DNA from 2 places in the Thioalkalivibrio sp. ALMg3 genome. Region 2 is predicted to be linked to the other one. Evidence: predicted binding sites of a transcription regulator. Region 2 holds the regulator's gene; the other holds the start of a gene.
The links. The regulator FliA, encoded in region 2, starts transcription of late flagellar genes. The targets are predictions, from matches to a motif close to GCTAAAGTTNNNNNNNNNNCNGCCGATA.
Positions count from the first base shown of each region.

Region 1: F622_RS0110585 (methyl-accepting chemotaxis protein) is a predicted target of FliA. The motif match lies at 2,505-2,532, and genes of this name have one in related genera.

Region 1 covers NZ_KB906229.1:7,075-11,658, forward strand. Annotated here, with positions in the region: gene F622_RS14215 (hypothetical protein) at 1-166, shown strand, start outside; gene F622_RS0110580 (ATP-binding cassette domain-containing protein) at 565-2,463, shown strand; gene F622_RS0110585 (methyl-accepting chemotaxis protein) at 2,628-4,584, shown strand, end outside.
Region 2 covers NZ_KB906220.1:107,638-112,221, forward strand. Annotated here, with positions in the region: partial or broken gene flhF (flagellar biosynthesis protein FlhF) at 1-702, shown strand, start outside; gene F622_RS0102650 (MinD/ParA family protein) at 871-1,695, shown strand; gene F622_RS0102655 (RNA polymerase sigma factor FliA) at 1,692-2,459, shown strand; gene cheY (chemotaxis response regulator CheY) at 2,501-2,881, shown strand; gene F622_RS0102665 (protein phosphatase CheZ) at 2,977-3,753, shown strand; gene F622_RS0102670 (chemotaxis protein CheA) at 3,798-4,584, shown strand, end outside.

The sequences.
Region 1 (4,584 bases), on a different contig from region 2:
TGATGAGCGCAGCGAATCGCATCAGGGTTTCGCACGGCGTGGGAGATGGTGCGTTTCGCTGGGCTCAACCGCACCCTACGAGATGCCGCCTGTTTTGACCTTCTCCTCCCGTATGGAGCCCCTCGCGGAGGGCGTGATGGGCCGGAAGAAGGCGCTGGATGTCTGAGCGAAGCCGTAGGCGTAGCGAGTTCAGCGCCGCCGGCCCAGCGCGTCCGGAGCGAGGTTCCCGGGCGAAATCCGGGTGCCCTTCTTTGGGTCCTTTCTTGGGCAAGCAAGAAAGGACCTCGCGGTGCGCTCGCGAGAGAGCGCGTGGCAGGCGGCGGACCGGAGCCACCGCAAACACCAGATGCCGAACCATGGTCTGCCACAACGCGGCAGGAGGCCCGACGAAGGCACCGTAAACACCGACGACGAACCAGGGCCAGCCTCTCCCGGAAGGCGGTAGAAAGAATGCGATTCCTGCTCCGGGATGGCGAGCCTGAAAGGCCTCACGGTGCGCGCTACGGCACGCCAAGGTGATAGTCTTGACGCCCGCAACAACACTTGCTCGCGACCGGAATTCGAATGGCACTTCTCACCCTGCGCAACATCCACCTGGCCTACGGCATGGCCTCCCTGCTCGATGGCGTCAACATGAGCCTGGAGCCCGGCGAACGCGTCGCGATCGCCGGGCGCAACGGCGAGGGCAAGTCCACCCTGCTCAAGGTCATCACCGGCGAAGCCCAGGCCGATTCCGGCGAACTGACCCGCCAGGATGGCCTGACCACCGCCTACCTGACCCAGGAACTACCGCCCGGAATCGAAGGGACGGTCTTTGACGTGGTCGCCGAGGGCCTCGGCGAGGCCGGCCGGTTGCTGGAACGCTTCCACCACCTGAGCCAGGCCGCTGCATCGGGTGACATGGACGCCCTGGACAAGATGGGGCCGGTGCAATCGAAACTCGACGCCATCGACGGCTGGAGCCTGCAGAACCGGGTAGAGACCACGATTTCGCACCTGAGCCTGGATCCCGAGGCGCAGTTCGCCGCGCTGTCGGGCGGGCTGAAGCGACGGGTGTGGCTGGCGCGCGAGCTGGTGCAACGCCCGCAATTGCTGCTGCTCGACGAACCCACCAACCACCTGGACGTGGCCGCGATCCGCTGGCTGGAACAGTTCCTGATCGAGAGCGGACTGACCGTGGTGTTCATCAGCCATGATCGCCAGTTCATGGAGAGCGTGGCCACGCGCATCCTGGAGCTGGACCGCGGGCATCTGTACGAGCACCCACCATCCATCGAGGCCTTCCGCGAGCGCCAGGCCGAAAGGCTGGAAACGGAGGCGACCCAGCGCGCGGAGTTCGACCGCAAGCTGGCCCAGGAGGAGGTCTGGGTGCGCCAGGGCATCAAGGCGCGACGCACCCGCAACGAAGGCCGCGTGCGGGCACTCCAGGCATTGCGTCGCAAGCGTGCCGAACGCCGTGAACGCGGCGGCCAGGTAAAGATGAAGCTGAGTCCGGAGCAGCGCTCCGGACGCCTGGTGATCGAGGCGGAACACGCCGATTTCGGCTACGACACGCCCATCGTGCGCGACGTGAACCTGCTGCTGCAGCGCGGGGATGCCCTGGGCATCGTCGGACCCAACGGGGCCGGCAAGACCACCCTGCTGCGCGGACTCCTGGGCCAGATGGAGCCGCTCGCAGGCAGCGTCAAGCTGGGGACCCAGCTGGAGATCGCCTACTTCGATCAGGCCCGTGCCCGTCTGGACGAGGCGACCACGGTTCAGGATGCGGTCGGCGAGGGCCGCGACCGGGTCATGGTCAACGGCGAGAGCCGCCACATCCTGTCCTATCTGGAAGACTTCCTGTTCCCGCCCGCGCGTGCCCGCCAGCCGGTATCGGCGCTGTCCGGGGGCGAGCGCAACCGCCTGCTGCTGGCGAAGCTGTTCCTGCGCCCGGCGAACCTGCTGGTGCTCGACGAGCCGACCAACGACCTGGACGTGGAGACGCTGGAGCTGCTGGAGCAGCTGCTGATCGAGTACACCGGCACCGTTATCGTGGTCAGTCACGACCGCTCTTTCCTCGACAACGTCGCGACCTCCACCCTGGTCCTGCCGGGCGATGGCGCGGTCGAGGAGTTCGTCGGCGGCTGGTCCGACCTGCCCGAACGGGTCACCCGGCGCCTGCTGGAGGGCGAGTCCGGAGCGACCGCGAAGGCCGAGCCCGCGGCCAAACCCGCGGCGCCCGCACCCGAGCCGGCACCGACGATCCCACGCAAACGGTCCTACAAGACCGCGCGCGAACTGGAGGCCCTGCCGGCACAGATCGAGGCCCTGGAACAGGAACAGCAAAGCCTGACCACGGCCATGACCGAGCCGGATGCCCTGCGCGACGGTGACCGCATGCGCGAACTGCAGGCGCGGCTCGAAACCGTCGAGTCAGAACTGGCCCACTGCTACGAGCGCTGGGAACAGCTGGAATCCGACTAAGCCCCGGCACGTCCACCCTCCGGCGACTCCCTGAATAACCGGCTCAACTCTGAGCGCGGCCGGCCGTAACAGGGGTTGAATCACCACCTTTCGAGTCCGCGGTCGTAATGGCCGCGGCCGGTTCGTGAAGCGCCGGACACAAGGCGCCCAGAAGGAGTCATCGCATGCTGGACAAACTCTCCATTCGGGGGCTGCTGATTGCCGGCTTTGGCCTGGTGGTCGCCATCCTGATCATCAACTCCCTGCTGGCCCTGCGCGCGATGAGTACGGGCAGCCAAGGGGTTGAACAGCTCACCCAGGCCGACTACCCGGCGGTGGCCCGGGTCAATGACGTCGAGCAATTGCTGCAGGAGAGCGCTGCGTTTCTCGGGTTCTACCTGATGAGCGAGGAGCAGTCCCACCGCGACGCGTGGCAAAACGCGATGCGTGACCTCGATGGCGCAACCCGCGCCCTGAACGACAACCCGGTGATCGCTGCCGACGAGGAACTGTCCGCCAGCGCAACCGAGGTCCGCCGCCTGGTCAACCAGTTCGCCAGCTTCGAGGACCGACTGATCGAGGTTGCCGAAAACGCCGCCGAAAACATGCCGGCGCTGGGAATCGCCAATGCCCGGGCCAACCCTGCCAGCCGCGAGATGACCCAGCAGACCAACATGATGATCAGCGCCGAGATGGGCCTCCCGCGCTTCCAGCGGTCCTGGGATCGTCTCGACACCCTGCATGACCTGCGCATGTCGGTGGTGCAGGTCACCTCGAACCTGCGCGGTTTTATCGCCTTCCGTGACGATGCCTTCCGCGAGAATGTCCGACTGTTCGCGACTCGCACCAACGACATCACCGCACAGCTGATGGACCAGTTCGACGAGCTGGACTTCGAACAGCAGATCGCGCTGGAGGACTTTCAGGGGGCGCTGGACACCCAGAACACGGCGCTGGATGACCTGATCGAGATCCACGGCAGCGAACAGGCGCTGCAAGACGCCTACCTGATCCGTACCGAGATCGGGCCCGTGCTGATCGAGGCGCGTGACCACCTGCAGGGACTCAGCGAGCGGATTACCAATCGCGCCGAGCGCAGCGCCGCCGCCCTGACCGCCGACATGCGCGCGACCCAGACCACCCAGGGCGTACTGGCCCTGATTGGCGTGATTCTGGGCTTGGCCGGCGCGGTGTTCATCATCCTGGTGGTCCGGCGCGCCCTGGCCCACTCGACCGCGGCACTCGAGGAGATCGCGGACGGCGACGGCGACCTGAGCCGCCGCCTGGACGAGAACGGCCTGATCGAAACCGCACAGCTGGGCCGGGCCTTCAACCGCTTCACCGACAAGATTGCCCAGGCCATCGGCAATGCCCGCGGCGGCACCGAGACGCTGAATCGCGCCACCGAGAACCTGAACCAGGAGGCCTACCAGGCCCGCGAGGCCGTCTCGCGCCAGCGCGACGAGACCGACCGCGTCGCCACCGCGATCAACGAACTGCAAAGCAGCGCCGAGGAGATCGCCCGCAACACCGATGCGACCTCCCAGGCGGGCCAGGAGGCCGGGAATGCAGTGAACAACGGCTCCGAGGTGATGAGCAAGAACATCGAGTCCATGGCCTCGCTGCTCGGGACGGTCGAACAGGCGGCCGACACCGTGGCCAAGCTGGGCGAGGACTCGAAACAGATCGGGACCATCCTCGAGGTGATCCGCGGCGTGGCCGAACAGACCAACCTGCTGGCCCTGAACGCGGCCATCGAGGCCGCCCGCGCCGGTGAACACGGCCGCGGCTTCGCGGTGGTGGCCGACGAGGTACGCAAGCTGGCGACCCGTACGCAGGAATCCACCGACGAGATCGAGACCATGATCGCGCGCCTGCAGTCCGCCACCACCAGCGCGGTGAAGGCCATGCAGCACGGCCAGGAAGAGGCCGAGGCCACCATGGAGCACACCTCCGAGGTGAACGGTGCCCTGCAACAGATCCGCCAGTCGGTGACCACGATCGTGGAGATGACCGAGCAGATCGCGGTCGCCTCGCGCGAACAGAGCACGGTAGTCGAGGACATCAACCGCAACATCGTGCAGATCTCCGACGAGGCGGATCAGTCGGCTAATACCGCCGACCGCGTCAGCGCCGCCTCCG
Region 2 (4,584 bases):
GTGAATCGCTGGCGCGCAGCCTGGCGGGCAGCATCCTCGATGACAGCTCCCCCGAGCAGGCTTGGGAGCGTCTCCGCGCGCGGCTTTCGGGCGCGATTGCCACGCATCGCCCGGCGATCCTGGACGAGGGTGGGCTGCTGGCGATGGTGGGTCCGACCGGTGTCGGCAAGACCACCACGCTGGCACGGATCGCGTTGCGCCAGATCCGTCGGATGGGACCGGATTCGGTTACGCTGGTGACCCTCGATAGCCAGCGCATCGGTGCAACACGGCAGTTGCAAGCCTTCGCCCAGATGGCGGGGATCTCGGTGCGCGTGTTGCAGAATGCGCGCGAACTGCGCGATCTGGCGCGGCGCGTGGACGATGGCCACCTGATCCTGGTGGATACTGCTGGGCAGGCGCCGCGCACGGTGGAGGAGGAGTCGCTGTTCGCGCATCTGCCGCCGGATATCCGCGCCGAGAGCTGGTTGGTCGTGTCGGCCACGACCCAGGGCAGTACGTTGCGGCGGGTGCTGGACGCGTTTCGCAAGGCGGATCCCTCGGCGCTGGTGCTGACCAAGCTGGACGAGGCAGAACAGCTGGGCGAGGTCCTGTCGGTCCTGCTGGATCAGCACCTGGGACTTGGGTTCGTGAGCGATGGCCAGCGCATCGCCGAGGATTTTCACCGGGTTGATACGGGGTATCTGACCCGCCTGGCGCTGGACGACGACGCGGAGGGCGCGCGGGCGGGTGGCAATGCCCGTGAGACCTGGGCTGCCGAACGGCTGGCCGAAATGGAACCGCCGCGACGCTCGCGCGCGCCGCTGCGCCCGGCGCAGGGGACCGAGCCGGCAACACTGGAACTGATTCAGCCGGTTGGAAAGGGGCGTTATGCCACGCACTAACAAGCCGTTGAAGGTCATTGCGGTCGCGTCGGGCAAGGGCGGGGTCGGGAAGACCAACGTGTCGGTCAATCTGGCGGTCGGCCTGGCCCGGTTGGGCCGCGAGGTGATGCTGTTCGATGCGGATCTGGGCCTGGCCAACGTGGACCTGTTGCTCGGGATGCGCCCGGAGCGCACCCTGCATGATCTGGTGACCGGCGCGGTGGACAGCCTGGACGATGTCCTGGTCCAGGGGCCGGACGGGGTGAAGGTGGTCCCGTCGGCCTCCGGTATCGCGGCGATGGCGAACCTCACGCCGGCGGAGCACGCAGGGCTGATCCATGCCTTCAGCGCCTACCGCAGGCCGCTGGATGTCCTGATCGTGGACACCGCCGCAGGCCTGCAGGAGTCGGTGACTTCGTTCTGCCGGGCGGTACAGGAGACCCTGGTGGTGGTCTGCGACGAGCCGGCTTCGATTACCGATGCCTATGCCTTGATCAAGGTGCTGCACCGTGACCACGGCCTGCGGCGTTTCCGCATGGTCACGAACATGGTCAGCGGACGCGAGGGGGCGGAGCGGCTGATGCAGAAACTCAATACCGTCTGCGGCAAGTACCTGCCGGAGGTGGTCCTGGACCTGGCCGGCTATATCCCCATGGACGAACATCTGCGCAAGGCCGTGCAGAAAAGGGCGCCGGTGGTTCAGCAGTATCCCGGCAGTCCGGCTGGCAAGGCGTTTGCCGACCTGGCACACACGGTGGATCGCTGGCCAGTCGGTGGGGGTGACCACGGGGGCGTCGGGTTCTTCGTGGAACGAATGCTGCAGAGCGCATGATGACGACGCGTAATCGCCTTTCCGGCTACCAGGCGACGTCCACCGCGACCGGTGGACACGAGAAGCTGATTGCCGATCACGTTGAACTGGTGCATCGCATTGCGCACCACCTGATGGCCCGTCTACCGGCCTCGGTCCAGGTCGATGACCTGATCCAGGCCGGCATGATCGGTCTGCTGGAGGCGGCGCGGCAGTTCGAGGGCGGGCAGGGGGCGACCTTTGCCACCTACGCCGGAATCCGCATCCGCGGCGCGATGATCGACGAGTTGCGTCGCAGTGACTGGACGCCACGTTCGGTGCATCGCAACAGCCGGCGTATTGCCGCCGCGATCCAGAGTGTCGAGGCCCGCGAGGGGCGTGCGGCGCGTGGGAGCGAGGTGGCGGCCGAGCTGGACGTGCCTATCGATGACTATTACGACATGCTCAAGGACCACGCCGGGGCCCATCTGTTTGCACTGGACGATCTGGGTGGCGGGGATGACGGGGCCGATCGCGTGATCGAGGGGCAGGAAGTCTCGCCGTCGCGTAGCCTTGAGGCTGGCGAGTTTCGCGAGGAGTTGGCCGAGGCCCTTGGGGATCTGCCTGAACGCGAACGCCTGGTGCTTTCGCTGTATTACACCGAAGAACTGAATCTGCGCGAGATCGGGGCTGTTCTGGGCGTGACCGAGTCGCGCGTGAGCCAGATTCGCAGCCAGGCGGTCATTCGGCTGCGCGCGCGCATGGGGTCGTGGCTCGAAGACGGCGCGGCTTTGCAGTTATTCTAAAACTCACCTTACGAATCCCGGAGTGACGTGTGGACAAGGGAATGAAAATTCTCATCGTGGACGATTTTTCCACGATGCGGCGCATTATCAAGAACCTCTTGCGCGATCTTGGCTTCAATAATACGCAGGAAGCCGACGACGGCAGCACCGCGCTGCCGATGCTGCAAAATGGTGATTTCGACTTCCTGATTACCGACTGGAACATGCCCAACATGCCGGGCATCGACCTGCTGAAGGCCGTCCGGGCGGATGCCAACCTGAAGTCGATGCCGGTGCTGATGGTGACGGCCGAGGCCAAGCGCGACCAGATCGTGGAGGCCGCGGAGGCGGGTGTGAACGGTTATGTGGTCAAGCCGTTTACCGCCGAAACGCTGAAGGAAAAGATCGACAAGATCTTCGAACGTATTGAAGCACAGGGCTAAGGATCGCCCGGTGGTGAATACGGACGACGTCCGTCTCGCTTGCGCGGGTGGGCGTGACCCGGCTCCTTCGGCGCCGTACCAGCAAGAGGCTCCTCATGACTGAACAGGAACACCCCCCACGCGACGGCCAGCTCGAGCTGGCCCGACAACTGGTGCAGACGCTCGAGGCGGGCGACGACGCGGCGGCGCGCGCGCTGGTGCAGGATCTTGCGCGTCCTTACGACCGCGAGCTCTTCGATGAACTGGGCAAGCTGACGCGCGACCTTCACGAGGCCTTGCAGAGTTTCCGTGGGGACTCGCGTCTGGTGGAGCTGACGCAGGCGGAGATCCCGGATGCGAAGGAACGCCTGAACTACGTGGTCACCATGACCGAGCAGGCCGCGCACGCCACGATGGGCGCCATCGAGTCGAGCCTGCCGATCGCCGAGTCGTTCAGCCAGCAGGCGGCCGACTTGACCGCCAAATGGACGCGGTTTCGCAACCGGCAGCTCTCGGTGGACGAATTCCGCGATTTCGCGCGTGAGCTGGACAGCTTCTTCGGGCAGGCGGGCGAGGACGCCGAGGAGTTGCGGCGGCTGCTCTCCGAGGTGCTGATGGCACAAAGTTATCAGGACATTACCGGCCAGGTGATTCGCCGGGTGATCCAGTTGGTGACTGACCTCGAAGAGAACCTCGTTACCCTGATTCGGCTCTCCAGCGGGCGCATGGAGCAGGTCGAAGCGGCCGAGGCGTCCCTGGATCGTGGCGAAGAAGACCGCGAGGCGGACCGCAAGGGTCACGGCCCCAGTGTGCCCAAGACTCAAGATTCCAGCGCAGATGTCGTTCAAGGACAGGACGAGGTGGACGATCTGCTATCAAGCCTGGGCTTCTAGCAGTGCCCCCCATACGACTGGCGCCACGGGACCGGAGAGACTGAATGGCCATCGACCCCAATGACGAGATCCTTCAGGACTTCCTGATCGAGGCCGGGGAACTGCTGGAGGGGCTCAACGAGCAACTCATCGACCTGGAACAGAACCCGGACGACCGGGATCTGTTGAATGCGGTCTTTCGAAGCTTCCACACCATCAAGGGGGGCGCCGGGTTCTTGAGCCTGGATGCGCTGGTGACGGTGTGTCATCACGCCGAGGACGTCTTCAATCTGCTGCGCAACGGCGAACGCCGTGCCGATAGCCATCTGATGGACACCATGCTCCGCGTGCTGGACTCCCTGAACGTCATGTTCGGGGATCTGCGTTCCGGAGTGGACCCGACCCCCGCCGATGCCGCGGTGGTCGAGGACCTGCGGCGCATGGCAAAAAACGAAGATGTCGCCGGAGATACCGCCGGGGCGCCGCCCGCGCCTGAACCGGAGCCCGTCCCCGAGCCACAGGCCTCGGCCCCCGGCGACGCCATGGTGGGCGGTGGGGAGGAGATCACGGACGACGAGTTCGAGGCCCTGCTGGATACGTTGCATGGTGACGGGGCCCCGGCACCCGTGGACGCGGCCGTGCCGGGCGACGCCGGGGCCAGCGAAGACTCGGGCGGTGATCTGATCAGCGACGACGAGTTCGAGAATTTGCTGGACGAGTTGCAGGCCAAGGGCGGAGGTCCGGCATCGCCCGAACCGGCTGCGGACGCCCCTGCGGATCCACTGCCGACCGAGCCCGCGGCCGTGGCGCCCGAGCCGGAAAAAGCGGTAACGCCGGAACCGGCGGCTGCCG